4 regions of the Bradyrhizobium sp. FW305-F6 genome follow, and region 4 is predicted to be linked to each of the others. Evidence: predicted binding sites of a transcription regulator. Region 4 holds the regulator's gene; each other region holds the start of a gene.
The links. The regulator LexA, encoded in region 4, represses DNA repair genes until DNA is damaged. The targets are predictions, from matches to a motif close to TGTTCNNNNTGTGTTCNG.

Region 1: a site for LexA is predicted at 1,493-1,510, ahead of AC3WLX_RS00610 (single-stranded DNA-binding protein). Genes of this name have one in related genera too.
Region 2: a site for LexA is predicted at 1,706-1,723, ahead of AC3WLX_RS19050 (DNA recombination protein RmuC). Genes of this name have one in related genera too.
Region 3: a site for LexA is predicted at 1,489-1,506, ahead of uvrA (excinuclease ABC subunit UvrA). Genes of this name have one in related genera too.

Annotation. Positions count from the first base shown of each region.
Region 1 covers NZ_JBYSYD010000001.1:127,400-131,001, forward strand. Annotated here, with positions in the region: gene AC3WLX_RS00600 (outer membrane protein) at 1-207, opposite strand, end outside; gene AC3WLX_RS00605 (outer membrane protein) at 457-1,221, opposite strand; gene AC3WLX_RS00610 (single-stranded DNA-binding protein) at 1,664-2,161, shown strand; gene AC3WLX_RS00615 (DUF2306 domain-containing protein) at 2,310-2,708, shown strand; gene gyrA (DNA gyrase subunit A) at 2,901-3,602, shown strand, end outside.
Region 2 covers NZ_JBYSYD010000002.1:1,624,309-1,627,910, forward strand. Annotated here, with positions in the region: gene fmt (methionyl-tRNA formyltransferase) at 1-918, opposite strand, end outside; gene def (peptide deformylase) at 1,057-1,584, opposite strand; gene AC3WLX_RS19050 (DNA recombination protein RmuC) at 1,754-2,953, shown strand; gene AC3WLX_RS19055 (GIY-YIG nuclease family protein) at 3,081-3,383, shown strand; gene AC3WLX_RS19060 (AmpG family muropeptide MFS transporter) at 3,582-3,602, shown strand, end outside.
Region 3 covers NZ_JBYSYD010000001.1:123,757-127,358, reverse strand. Annotated here, with positions in the region: gene AC3WLX_RS00600 (outer membrane protein) at 1-421, shown strand, start outside; gene AC3WLX_RS00595 (outer membrane protein) at 564-1,340, shown strand; gene uvrA (excinuclease ABC subunit UvrA) at 1,602-3,602, shown strand, end outside.
Region 4 covers NZ_JBYSYD010000001.1:23,254-26,855, forward strand. Annotated here, with positions in the region: gene AC3WLX_RS00110 (ComEC/Rec2 family competence protein) at 1-451, shown strand, start outside; gene AC3WLX_RS00115 (hypothetical protein) at 578-1,012, opposite strand; gene lexA (transcriptional repressor LexA) at 1,399-2,100, opposite strand; gene AC3WLX_RS00125 (molybdopterin molybdotransferase MoeA) at 2,277-3,488, opposite strand.

The DNA of each region.
Region 1 (3,602 bases), 100 kb from region 4:
GCCACCGACGAACCCACCCTGCATACGGGGGCTATTTGCGTCTTCCCAAGCGCCGCCGCCGACGATACCGAGATAGAAGCCGGTCCAGTTGTAGACCGAGGCAACGGCCACCGGAGCCTTGGTGTACGGCCGAGCCGCCAGATCAGCAGCCGAAGCGGGGGCGGCCAGAGCGAACAAACAGGCCGAAGCCAACAAAACCTTTTTCATTTTCAACTTAATCCCAGTCCCAGTTTCTGTTGTTGCCTTCCGCGAGGGAAGGGCAGCGGACGCAACGGCCCAACTGCGCTTTCCCTACACCAACAAAGCTGCAAGTTGTGTCTCCGAAAAGCCACAACAGTGGGCAAAAGGTGATGGTTACTGACCCATTACCTCCCGAGTACCTCCCGAGTTTGGCAACAAACAAAAAGGCCGGCGCGAGGCCGGCCTTTCAGAGACGTCATGCGCTATGCGCCGCGTTCAGTAGCGCGGGGCGACCCCGGCCCAGTTGAAGTGATAATTCAAGCCGACCTTGACCGTGTGAATGGTGTCGTTCCACTCGGACCGGTTCGCGAAGACAGCCGGATTGTTGTACTGGAGCGTGCTGCGGCCGAAATCGATATAGTTGTACTCGACCTTGGCCGACCAGTTCGGGGCAAACATGTACTCTGCACCGGCACCGACGGTCCAACCCCAACGCCAGTCGTTCTGCGAAGCTCCGAAACCGAGCGGCGCCAGCAGGCCTGCATCGTAGCGGTGCTGGAAGTCGCCGACCGCGGCACCACCGCTGACGAAGAACAGCGCGGGACCTGAAGCCCAGCCGAGACGGCCCTTGATGTCGCCGAAGCCGCGCAGCCTGGTGAAGTAGGAATCGCCAGCGCCGGCATTGATCTCGGCCGAGCGGCCGCTGATGTCGGCCCAGTGATAGTCGCCTTCCACGCCGAAGACGACGTTGTTCATCTGCCAGTTATAGCCGAACACGCCGCCGACGAATCCGCCGCTCGTATCGTAGTCCTGGGTCGCAAGGAAGCCTGGTGCGTTCGCCGCCCCGAAGAAGGTCTCGTCGCTGCGGCCCCAGCCTCCACCGCCCTGAATACCGGCATAGAAACCAGTCCAGGTATAGACCGGTGCCGGCGCGGCCATTGGCGCCTTCGTGTACGGACGAGCAGCGAGGTCCGCAGCGTTTGCCGGAGCCGAGAGGCCCAGTGCGGCGGCCCCAAACGCAATAGCTAAGCTCTTCTTCATTTCCTTTGCCCTCCTAAATTTTCCGCTTCTTGCGATATCCCCGAAGCGGGTAGGCGCGAGGCCCATAAGATCCAAGTCCGAGTCAACCCTAACGCGATTTGGCGCGCGAGTCCGTCTCCCAAATGCAACAGTGCGGCACCAACGCGACTGATCTAAGTAGATGATCTTCATCAAGTTTTTACTTTTCACGGGAACCCGAGAAAGTTCCATCGAGTTCCATGCGGATTGCAAAATTTTTTCCAGTTCCATTTTTGGTTGTTCCCGTGCGCATCGGAACAAAACTAGAACTCACGGCGGATTGGTGCTATATATGGGGATAACGCGGTGCGACGGGCCGATCCGTGCTCGTGAGCGTATAGGGTCCCCTCGACGAGGCGCAGAGGAACGCAGCAGCGGGACTCGCCCTCTTGAGATTCAGTGACATTCGGAGTGGAGAGCGGCGATGGCGGGAAGCGTCAACAAGGTCATTCTGGTTGGAAATCTCGGCAAGGATCCTGAAATCCGCCGCACCCAGGACGGGCGGCCGATCGCGAATTTGAGCATCGCCACCTCCGAGACCTGGCGCGACAAGAACACCGGCGAGCGCAAGGAGAAGACCGAGTGGCACCGCGTCGTCATCTTCAACGAAGGGCTCTGCAAGGTCGCCGAGCAGTACCTGAAGAAGGGGGCGAAGGTTTACATCGAAGGCGCGCTCCAGACGCGTAAATGGACCGACCAGAGTGGTGTCGAGAAGTACTCGACCGAGGTCGTGCTGCAGGGATTCAACTCGACGCTGACGATGCTCGACGGCCGAGGCGGCGGCGCGGGAGGAGGCAGCTTCGGCGATGAGCCGGGCGGCGATTTCGGATCATCCGGTCCTGTCAGCAGCGCCCCGCGCCGGCCCGTGGCTGCCAGCGGCGGGGGACGCAACAGCGACATGGACGACGATATCCCGTTCTGAGGCTTGCCGGGGGCGCTTCTCCAGCACAGCTGCGTGCTCACGTGAAGCGGCAGGATTCCTTATCAATCGACAAGGCAAGCTCGGTTTTTTTCGGCTTGTCTCATGCATTGCCTGAGTGAAAGAGCCTTAGCGCGATGAGCTTTGCGTTATGAGCCTCGCCCCGCTGATTGACGCTGCTCCAGCGATCCCGCTGCATGCCTTCGCCGCCATGGCGGCGTTCGTCCTCGGGATCGTTCAGCTCGCAGCTCCCAAAGGCGGGCTGCCCCACCGGGCTCTGGGCTGGGGCTGGGTCGCACTGATGCTCGTCGTGGCGCTCAGCTCGTTCTGGATCCACCAGATCCGCCTGGTCGGACCGTGGAGCCCGATCCATCTGCTCTCGATTTTCGCGCTGGCGATGCTGGTGTTGGGCGTGATGGCTGCGCGGACCAAAAATATCCGCCGCCACAAGATCACGATGGTCTCGGTCTTCTTCGGTGCGCTCGTGATCGCCGGGGTCTTTGCCTTCATGCCGGGACGGATCATGCATGCGGTGATTTTCGGCCCCTAGCGAGGACGCAAATCCCGGTTCCCGCACAGCTGCGAAAGCGGTCGGGAACCGGGGTCGATGCGAGCGTCCCGGCAAACCGGTAAGTCCATGAAAAAACGAAGGGAAAAAGCGCTTCCCTTGGGCTTGCAAGGGTGGTTATCAGGGGGGCGATGCGCTATATGATTCCCAGATAAAATCTCACCGGATTCCCCCTTGGCTGACGACGACGACAAGCCCGGCGACCAGCCGGCGCAACCCTCGGACATTCGCCCCGTCTCCATCTTCGAGGAGATGAAGAAGTCGTACCTCGACTACGCCATGAGCGTGATCGTGGCGCGCGCGCTGCCCGATGCCCGGGACGGTCTGAAGCCGGTGCACCGCCGCATCCTGTTCTCGATGAACGAGCAGGGGCACACGCCCGACAAGAAGTACGTCAAGTCCGCCCGCGTGGTCGGCGACGTCATCGGTAAGTATCACCCGCACGGCGACCAGTCGATCTACGACGCCATGGTCCGCATGGCGCAGGACTTCTCGATGCGGGTGCCGCTGATCGACGGCCAGGGCAATTTCGGCTCGGTCGACGGCGATCCCGCGGCCGCCTATCGTTACACCGAGGCGCGCCTGACCAAGGCGGCGCTGGCTCTGCTGGCCGACATCGACAAGGACACCGTCGACTTCCAGCCGAACTACGACAACAACGAGACCGAGCCGTCGGTCCTGCCGGCCAAGTTCCCGAACCTTCTCGTCAACGGCGCCGGCGGCATCGCGGTCGGCATGGCCACCAACATCCCGCCGCACAATCTCGGCGAGGTCATCGACGCCTGCGTCGCGCTGATCGACAACCCTGCGCTCACCATCGACGAGCTCATCAACATCGTGCCGGGCCCCGATTTCCCGACCGGCGGCGTCATTCTC
Region 2 (3,602 bases), on a different contig from region 4:
GAACTTCGATCCCGCCTTCAGCGGCACGCCGCGCAGGAAGTCCGCGGCCTGCATGCGGGCCTTGCCCTCGCGCTGCAGCTCGATGATGCGGATGGCGCCGTCGCCGCAGGCGACGGTAAGCTGATCGTCGAGCACGTCGCCAGGGGCGCCGGCGCCTTTCGTCAATTCACAGCGCAGGATTTTTACGCGCGCACCGTCGAGCTCGGCCCAGGCGCCGGGAAACGGCGACAGGCCATGGATGTGGCGCAGCACCGCGCGCGCCGGCTTGGTCCAGTCGATCCGCGCCTCGGCCTTGTCGATCTTGGCGGCATAGGTGACGCCGTCCTCGCTCTGCTTTTTGAGCTGGAGCCCGCCGCGGTCGAGCGCGGCCATGGCGCGCACCATCAGATCGGCGCCCAATCGGGAGAGCCGATCGTGCAAGTCTGCCGCCGTCATGCTATCGGTGATCGCGACGCGCTCGGCCATGGCAACGTCGCCGGTATCGAGGCCGACGTCCATCTTCATCACCATGACGCCGCTTTCGGCATCATCAGCCATGATCGCGCGGTTGATCGGCGCGGCGCCGCGCCAGCGCGGCAGCAGCGAGGCATGCAGATTGTAGCAGCCGAGCCTGGGCGCATCGAGGATCGCCTGCGGCAGGATCATGCCGTAGGCGACGACGACGGCGGCGTCGGCCTCGAAGGCGCGAAACTCGTCGAGCACCTCCTGCGTCTTCAGCGTCTTCGGCGTCAGCACGGGGATGCCGAGTTTTCGCGCGGCGTCCTCGACCGGGGTCGGCTGCAATTGCAGGCCGCGCCGGCCGCCCGGCTTCGGCGCGCGGGTGTAGACCGCCGCGATCTCGTGGCCATGCGCGACCAGCTCGAGCAGCGTCGGCACGGAGAAATCGGGCGTGCCCATGAAGATCAGGCGGAGGGGCATGTGGCGAGACAATCCTCGAAACGAGCAAGGTACTCGTCATGGCCGGGCTTGTCCCGGCCATCCACGTTCTTCCTGCTCGCGGCGGCAAAGAACGTGGATGCCCGGCACAAGGCCGGGCATGACGGCGAAGGACGTGGCCTACTCCACCGCGCGCTTGGCGGCTTTCTCGAACTTCTTCATGACACGGTCGCGCTTGAGCTTCGACAGATAGTCGACGAACAAGACGCCGTTGAGATGGTCGATCTCGTGCTGGATGCAGGTGGCGTAGAGGCCCTCCGCATCCTCCTCATGCACCTTGCCGTCGAGATCGGTGAAGCGCACGCGCACCTTCGCCGGACGCTCGACCTCCTCGTAATATTCGGGGATCGAGAGGCAGCCTTCCTCGTACACCGATAGTTCCTCGGACGAGGCGATGATCTCCGGATTGATGAAGACGCGTGGCAGCGGTTTGGTCTCGCCGTTCTCGTCGCGCTTGGCGAGATCCATGGTGATCAGGCGCAGCGGCTGCGCGACCTGGATCGCGGCGAGGCCAATGCCCGGCGCGTCATACATGGTCTCGAACATGTCGTCGGCAAGCTTGCGGATCTCCGAGGTGACCTTCTCGATCGGCTTGGAGACCAGACGCAGCTGCTTGTCGGGCAGGATGATGATTTCTCTGAGGGCCATGGCCGCGATTTAAGCCCCAGGCTGAATGCGGTCAATGCGGGCAGGAACCTGTTAACCTCTCGCTAACCATAAAACTTCAGACGTCGTTAACCATAAAAATTAGGGGTTGATTAACCATAAATGTTCCCTCTTCGTTCGCGAATGCCGGCGAATCGCGCTAGAAGGGCACATGAACGAGATCATCTTCCTGCTCGGCGACTGGCCGGTGCGCACGATCGATGCGCTGATCGGCTTTGGCATCCTCGTCCTCATCCTCTTGGTGGTGATTGCGGTCGTGATCGCGCGCTCGGGGCGGCGCGGCGCGGAACTCGCCATGGCGAACGCGATCCGGGCCGACGAGCTTGAGGAACGGCTGAGCGAGGTGCTGCGGGCGCAGAGTGAGTCGTCGGGCCGGGTCGATGCCATGACCCAGGCGCTCGCCGGCCGCCAAGCCGAGATGGCGCGCGCCGTCAACGAGCGGCTTGATTCGGTGACGCATCGGGTCGGCCAGTCCATGGAACATTCGACCCGCAACACCATGGACAGCCTCCGCGCGCTGCATGAACGGCTCGGCATCATCGACAGCGCTCACAAGAACCTCACCGACCTCACCACGCAAGTGACCACCTTGCGCGACGTGCTCGCCAACAAGCAGTCGCGCGGCGCCTTCGGCCAGGCGCGGATGGAGGCGATCGTCCAGGACGGGCTGCCGAAGGGTGCCTACGAGTTCCAGTTCACGCTCTCCACCGGCAAACGCCCGGACTGCGTCGTGTTCCTGCCCGATCAGCGCCCGCTTTGCATCGACGCCAAGTTCCCGCTGGAGGCGATGACGGCGCTGCACGACGCCCGCACCGACGAGGAAAAGCGCGTCGCCACGCAGCGGCTGCGCGGCGACGTGATGAAGCATGTCAGCGACATCGCGGAGAAATATCTCGTCGCCGGCGAGACCCAGGAGATGGCGCTGATGTTCGTGCCGTCGGAATCGGTTTACGCCGAGATCCATGACGGCTTCGACGACGTGATCCAGAAGGCCTATCGCGCTCGCGTCGTGCTGGTGTCGCCCTCGCTGTTGATGCTCGCGATCCAGGTGATGCAGCAGATCATGAAGGACGCGCGCATGCGCGATGCCGCCGACCAGATCCGCACCGAGGTGATCAAGCTCGGCGACGATCTCGGCCGCCTGCGCGATCGCGTGCTGAAGCTGCAGAAGCATTTTGCCGACGTGAACGAGGACGTCCGCCAGGTGCTGATCTCCGCCGACAAGATCGAGAAGCGCGCAGGCCGAATCGAAGAGCTGGATTTCAGCAAGAGCGATGCGCCGGAGGCTCCGCGGCTGGTGGCGACGGGAACGGCAGAGCTGTTCCCGCGGAAGCTTCAGGCGGGGGAGTAGGGCACACTGTCATGCCCCGCGAAGGCGGGGCATCCAGTACGCCGCAGCGGAGGTGATTGAACCGGGTCGCCGGTGAGTACTGGATCGTCCGCCTTCGCGGACGATGACGGCGGATGGGAGGCGGCAGATGGGCGCACGCTGCTACTACGTGTACATCCTTGCCAGCAAGATTGGTGGAACGCTCTATATCGGGGTGACGAACGATCTCATCCGCCGCGTGGCGCAGCACAGGTTGAAGGTCATCGAAAGCTTCACGGAGATGTACGACGTCACCCGACTTGTTTACTTCGAACAATTCGACGATCCCGAGAACGCGATCAAGCGGGAGAAGCGGCTGAAGAAGTGGAATAGAGCGTGGAAGATTCGATTGATCGAGCAGCATAACCCAAACTGGGATGATCTCTATCCCGGGATAGCCGGACCACCATAACGCCGTCATCTCCCACGACTGTCATGCCCCGCGAAGGCGGGGCATCCAGTACGCCGCGGCAGTCGTGATTGAGTCGAGACGTTGGCGATTACTGGATCGTCCGCCTTCGCGGACGATGACCGCGGTGAGGTGGAGAGAGCATCCGCCCCACTGAGCTTCGAAGAGTCTTTTCCCCCAGAATCTGCTAACACGCCCCCCATGACCGCACCCGACGCGACT
Region 3 (3,602 bases), 100 kb from region 4:
TATCGAGGCCGATGGTGCCTGGGCTGACGTCAACGCATCGGCGACCGCTCTCGGCATCACCGTGTCGTCCAAGACCGAAGCACTCGGCACCGTTCGCGGCCGCATCGGCTGGGCCGTCAACAACGTGCTGCTGTACGGCACCGGTGGTTACGCCTGGATCGACAACAAGATCAGCGCCACCGCGGCCGGCGTGACCATCTCCGACAGCAAGTGGCACTCCGGCTGGACCGTTGGCGCGGGTGTCGAAGCGTTCATCGCTCCGCAGTGGTCGGTCAAGGGCGAGTATCTCTATCGCAGCCTCGGCGGCGAGACGTACTTCTCGGGCCTCGGCGCTCCCTTCAACACCGGCACGCTCAACTTCCACACCGTGCAGGTCGGCGTGAACTATCACTTCGGCGCCCCGGTCGTCGCGAAGTACTGAGCTCCGTCTCTGGCGCACCCAGCGTTACGAAAGGCCGGCATCGCGCCGGCCTTTTTGTTTTCGCACTTCCCCTCGGCGCGCCGTCTAGGAAGCGTGGGTTGCTGATGCCCATGCCAGCTCGTCGCGGAATTGGGGATAGGACATGAAGATGCGATCGCCGGGCAGCCGAGCGCTGCGGATAGCGGTGCTGGCCGGCACTGGTCTGTTGGCGATCGCGCCCGCCAAGGCTGCCGATCTTCCGCTCTATGGCAAGGCGTCGCCGCTCCCCGTGATCGGCTACGACTGGACCGGCGTCTATGCCGGCATCAACGGTGGTGGTGGCTTCGGTCACACCTGCTGGAGCATCATTCGTGCGCTCGGCGTAGCGGTAGACCCTGCCGTCGGTGAAGGGTGTCACAACGCCGGTGGCGGAACCGTCGGCGGACAAATCGGCTATCGCTGGCAGAAAGCGCGCTGGGTGTTCGGCATCGAGGGCCAGGGCAACTGGGCCGATTTCACAGGAAGCAACGTCAGCCTCGCGCTGGCCCCACAGACCAACCAGACCAGGATCGATGCCTTCGGCTTGTTCACGGGGCAGATGGGCTACGCCGTCAATGGCCTGCTGATTTATGGCAAGGCCGGTACGGGAGTGGCTCGCGCCAGGTACGAGACCTTTGTCCCGGCGAGCCCGCTGGTGTTCAACAGCGTCGAGCGGACCCGCTGGGGCTACACGCTCGGCATCGGTATGGAATGGGGCTTCGCAGAGAACTGGTCTGTTGGCGGTGAGTACAACCACGTGTTCCTTGGCCATCACACCGCGGATTTCGCTACCGTTCCCGCCAACGCGCTGTCGCGCAGCGACCGGATCGGCCAGGACATCGACATGGCACTGATCCGCGTCAACTACCGCTGGGGTGGACCGGTCGTCGTGAAATACTGAGCTTCGCCGATCCGACATTTCGTCACGAAGGCCCGCCTTCGCGTTTTACTCCGGCTTCCGGGGCGGTTCCGAACGCTCCTGCTGCCAGATGCCGCCAGTGCGCCAACAATCCGTTGACGATTCGCAAGTCCCACTGGAAATCCGCCGCCGTTCTTCCTACGTTCGCTGCCATACCCATCGGTGCCGATCCCGGTTCCGGGCGAAGCGCGCCTTGACGTTGGCGCGATCGCGCACCTTTGGGCTTCCTTGAGGGCAACTCGGATGGATGAAGTGATCAAGGCGAAGCGCCAACAACAAAACGCGGCCTCCAGCCTGCGCGCAATTACGATCCGTGGTGCGCGCGAGCACAACCTCAAGAACATCGACGTCGAGATTCCCCGCGACAAGCTTGTGGTGTTCACCGGCCTCTCCGGCTCCGGCAAATCCTCGCTCGCCTTCGACACCATCTACGCCGAGGGCCAGCGCCGCTACGTCGAATCGCTGTCGGCCTATGCCCGCCAGTTCCTGGAGATGATGCAGAAGCCCGACGTCGACCAGATCGACGGCCTGTCGCCGGCGATCTCGATCGAGCAGAAGACGACCTCGAAGAACCCGCGCTCCACCGTCGGCACCGTCACCGAGATCTACGACTACATGCGCCTGCTCTGGGCCCGCGTCGGCGTGCCCTATTCGCCGGCCACGGGCCTGCCGATCGAGAGCCAGACCGTGTCGCAGATGGTTGACCGCGTGCTGGCGCTGCCCGAAGGCACCCGCCTCTATCTGCTCGCCCCGGTCGTGCGCGGCCGCAAGGGCGAGTACCGGAAGGAGCTCGCCGAATGGCTCAAGAAGGGCTTTCAGCGCGTCAAGATCGACGGCACCTTCCATGAGCTCAGCGAGGCGCCGACGCTCGACAAGAAATTCCCGCACGACATCGACGTCGTGGTGGACCGCATCGTGGTGCGCGCCGATATCGGCCAGCGCCTCGCCGAGAGCTTCGAGACCGCCCTGAAGCTCGCCGAAGGCCTTGCCGTCGTCGAGTTCGCCGACGCGCCTGGCGCGGCGCCGGTGGAGGAAAAGAAGAAGACCGCGAAAATTCACGACAAGAGCGGGCCCGAGCGCATCCTGTTCTCGGAGAAGTTCGCCTGCCCGGTGTCCGGCTTCACCATTCCCGAGATCGAGCCGCGGCTGTTCTCGTTCAACAATCCCTATGGGGCCTGCCCCGCCTGCGGTGGCCTCGGCGTCGAACAGCATGTCGACGAGGATCTCGTCATCCCCGAGAAGGACCTGACGCTGCGCAAGGGCGCGATCGCGCCCTGGGCCAAATCGTCGTCGCCCTATTACGTGCAGACGCTGACCGCGCTCGGCAAGCACTACAAGTTCACGCTCGACACCAAGTGGAAGGACCTGCCGAAGAAGACGAGAGACGCACTTCTCTATGGCTCCGGCGAGGACGAGATCAAGTTCTCTTACGAGGACGGTGTCCGCTCCTACGACACCAAGAAGCCGTTCGAGGGCGTCATCACCAACATCAACCGCCGCTATCGCGAGACCGAGAGCGAGTGGGCGCGCGAGGAGCTGGCGAAATACTTCCACGACGTGCCCTGCGAGGCGTGCCACGGCTTTCGCCTCAAGCCCGAGGCTCTCAGCGTCAAGGTCGGCGGCAAGCACATCGGCGAGATCTCGGAGCTCTCGGTCAAGAAGGCCGGCGAATGGTTCGAGACCGTGCCCGATGCGCTGAACAAGCAGCAGAACGAGATCGCCGGCCGTATCCTGAAGGAGATCCGCGAGCGCCTCACCTTCCTGCTCGACGTCGGCCTCAACTATCTCACGCTGTCCCGGTCCTCCGGCACGCTGTCCGGCGGCGAAAGCCAGCGCATCCGCCTGGCCTCGCAGATCGGCTCGGGGCTGACGGGCGTGCTCTACGTTCTGGACGAGCCATCGATCGGCCTGCACCAGCGCGACAACGCCCGCCTGCTGGATACGCTCAAGCGCTTGCGCGACCTCGGCAACACCGTGGTCGTGGTCGAGCATGACGAGGACGCCATCCGCCTCGCCGACTACGTCCTCGACATCGGCCCGGGCGCCGGCATGCATGGCGGCAACATCGTCGCCGAAGGCACCCCCGCCGAGATCATGCGCAACCCGAAATCGCTGACCGGCAAGTACCTCACCGGCGAGCTCGAGGTCGAGGTGCCGGAGCGGCGCCCGCCGAACCATCGCCGCACCATCAAGGTGGTGAACGCGCGCGGCAATAACCTCAAGAGCGTCACGGCGGAGATTCCG
Region 4 (3,602 bases):
GGACAGCTTCCTGCTCAAGCAGTGGCTGGCGGCCGATGCCGATCCGCGCGATGCCGGCAGCACCTCGTTGGCCGACGGTGTGTCGTGTGACGAGGCCGGCTGCGTGACGCCGCTCGCGGACGGACGGCTGGTCGCGCTGTCCCTGCGCATCGACGCGCTGGCCGACGATTGCAGCCGCGCGGCGCTGGTGGTGACGGCGCGTCCCGCGCCGCCCGATTGCGCGGCGATGGTCGTCGACAGGCCGCGTCTTGCGAGCCAAGGCGCGCTGGCGTTGACGCAGCGTGGCGACGGCTTTGCCGTTCAGGCGGTGAGGGCGAGAGGCGCCAGTCGCCCCTGGCTGCCGGCAGGCGCCGGCGAAGGCGATTTCGACGGCAACCTTGCGCCGAGGACGGTCGCGCCGCGCAGCCGGGATGCAACGCCATCGGAGACCGACTTGCAGGCTGACGATTGAGGATCGATGCGGGGCGGCGGTCCGGCGAGACTGCGCAGGACGCAAACCATACCATCTCGCCGGCCTCGGCCGGCGATGGCATTTCAACTTCCGGCCCTCGACCGATCCGCCGGGGGCCTCGACCGATCAGCCGATCGGCTGGCGTGCGATCGGGGACCGCGTGTCGGCGACGATCTGCGGCTTGTGCTCGCGTTCGCCCACCGCCTGGGTCACTGGCAGTTGCAGCACGGTTGCGCGCTGGCCTTCGACGAGCTGTGTCACCAGCACGTATCTGCCGTCGGGGAATTCGATCGCATCGTGATGCCGATCGGGAATGTGCGGGTCGATCTTGCCGAACTTGCCGACGCGTGAGTTGACGGTGCGCGTCCAGATCCAGCGATTGTCGTAGCGGACGTTGTCGGCGAAGGCGAGCTCCGTTCCCGGCAGCAGGCAGACCGCGACGGAGAGATCGGCTGCGGAGGCGAAGCCGCGCGTCGAGGTGCCGCGGAAGGTTGTCGTGACGATCGTCTCGCCGACTTCGGCGGGGCGTGTCGCGACGGCATGCAGGCTATAGTCACACATCGGGTGCTCCTCATGCGAAGATGGCGACCCGCGTCTCTTCGAGGCGCAGGCCTCTCTCAGAGTGAGCCTGCGACGCTCTGCTTGGTTATGGGCAAATCTGCGGCTCGCGTCCGCAGCACGCGATCACATTATCTTTCTCGGCGCGATTAGGAACAAACTGCGCGTCGATGCATTCGGCAGCGCGGATCAGCGACGGCCGGCATCAACTCGGATGGTTGGCGCGAAATGACTGCACGCCTGCGCTTGCGAACCAGGAAGTCGCGCAGAAGGAGGGGCCGGACAGTCAGCGCAGAACCAGAGGGACCATCCAGCCGAAGCGGACGAAGCGTCCGCTCCAATCTTGGAGCGAGGGTGCCGGTCGAAAGCGCGCGGCGTGCTCGATAAGCTCAGTACTTTCGATAGAGCCCGATCAGCTTGCCCTGAATCTTCACGCGGTTCGGCGGCAGGATGCGCACCTCGTAGGCGGCATTGGCAGGCTCGAGCGCGATCGAGGCGCCGCGGCGGCGGAAGCGCTTGAGCGTGGCCTCCTCGTCGTCGATCAGCGCGACCACGATGTCGCCGGTATCGGCGCTCTCGTTGCGCTGGATCAGCGCCATGTCGCCGTCGAGGATGCCGGCCTCGACCATCGAATCGCCGCGCACCTCGAGCGCATAATGCTCGCCCGAGCCGAGCATGTCGGGCGGCACGCTGATGGTGTGGCTGCGGGTCTGCAACGCCTCGATGGGCGTGCCGGCCGCGATGCGACCCATCACCGGCACCGCTACGGGCCGTTCACCCTCGTCCGCGGGCGGGCTGGAGCTCGCGCGCACCTTGCCGAGATTGCCCTCGATGACGCTCGGGGTGAAGCCGCGGCGATTGCCGGCGGCGGCCTGGAGCTCGGGCAGCTTGATCACCTCGATGGCACGGGCGCGGTTGGGGAGGCGGCGGATGAAGCCGCGCTCCTCGAGCGCCGTGATCAGGCGATGAATGCCCGACTTCGAGCGCAGGTCGAGCGCATCCTTCATCTCGTCGAAGGACGGCGGCACGCCGCTTTCCTTCAGACGCTCGCTGATGAACCGCAGAAGCTCGTATTGTTTGCGCGTCAACATCTCGACCTAAGTCCCCCGGTTGATGTCGTTCGATTCCGAGACGATGAATTCGGCAATAAGCCGCTACATCCTCGAAACAAATCATGAACGGACCCTATATGTTCGATATGTGTTCCGCAACTGCTTAATTTACGGTGAACGGGGCGAGGCTCGCGGAATACGTGCGGGCCCGGAGCTCAGACCGGAAGCCGCAGCACCTCGCAAGGCGTGCCGGCCTCAGCCTTCGGCGCGAATGGTGCGCGCACGAGAAGTACCTGTGCCGCAGCGAGATTCGCAAGCAGCGAAGAGTCCTGATGATTGACGGGGACGGCGACGGGTGTGCCGTCCTCGCGCAGCTCCAGGCGTGCGCGCAGGTAATCCTCGCGCTGGTCGTTGGCACCGAGGTCGCGGCCCAGCACGGCGCGCTCTCTTTGATGACGAATGTTGGAGCGGCCCGACAGCGCACGAATCAGCGGCACCATGAACAGGAAGGCGCACACGTAGGATGAGACGGGATTGCCCGGCAGGCCGATCACGCGCATGGCGTCGAGCCGTCCGTGCATCATCGGCTTGCCCGGCCGAATCGCGATCTTCCAGAACGCCATCGCGATGCCTTCGTCTCTCAGCGCCTGCTGGACCAGGTCGTGGTCGCCGACCGACGCACCGCCGGTCGTGACCAGGATGTCGGCACCGCGCTCGCGGGCCCGGCGGATGCCCGCGGACGTGGATTCCAGCGTGTCGGCGGCAATGCCGAGGTCGATGGTCTCGGCGCCCTCGCTGCGCGCCAGCGCATGCAGGGCATAGCCGTTGGAATAGACGATCTGGCCGGGTCCCGGCCTGGTGCCGGGCGTCACGAGTTCGTCTCCGGTGGCGAGGATCGCGACCTTCGGACGACGGCAGACGGCAAGGTGCGGGTGGTTCATTGCGGCGGCGAGCGCGAGATCGCGCTCGGTGAGACGAGTTCCCTTGCGCAGCAGCACGTCGCCTTCAGCAAAGTCGACGCCGGCGGGGCGGATGTGCCTCCCGGGAATCGCGGCCTCCTTGATCGTGACGCCGCTGCCGTCCGCGACGGTGTCCTCCTGGATCACCACCGCGTCGGCGCCGTCGGGAATGACGCCCCCGGTGAAGATTCGCACGGCTTCGCCGGGGCCGACTGTTCCGGCGAACGGACGGCCGGCTGCGACCTCGCCGGTCACATTAAGCCTGGAATTGATCGTGGCTGCGTCGGCCGCGCGCACCGCGTAGCCGTCCATCGCCGACATCGCTTCGGGCGGTTGCGTGCGCCGCGCCGCGAGGTCGCGCGCGAGCACGCGATGGTAGGCCTGGTCGAGGGCAACCGTCTCTTCGGCCAGCGGCTCGGCATCGGCCAGCACCGCCGCGAGCGCGTCAGAAACCGGCATCAAGGCCACGGGTGAACTCCTGCTGAGCACATCGGCTATGGGGCCGCAGTGTTCTAGCCGAGGAGGCGCGTGAGGCAAAGCCGCCCGCGGAATGTCGTGCGTGATCTCGCTCGTGTGGAATGC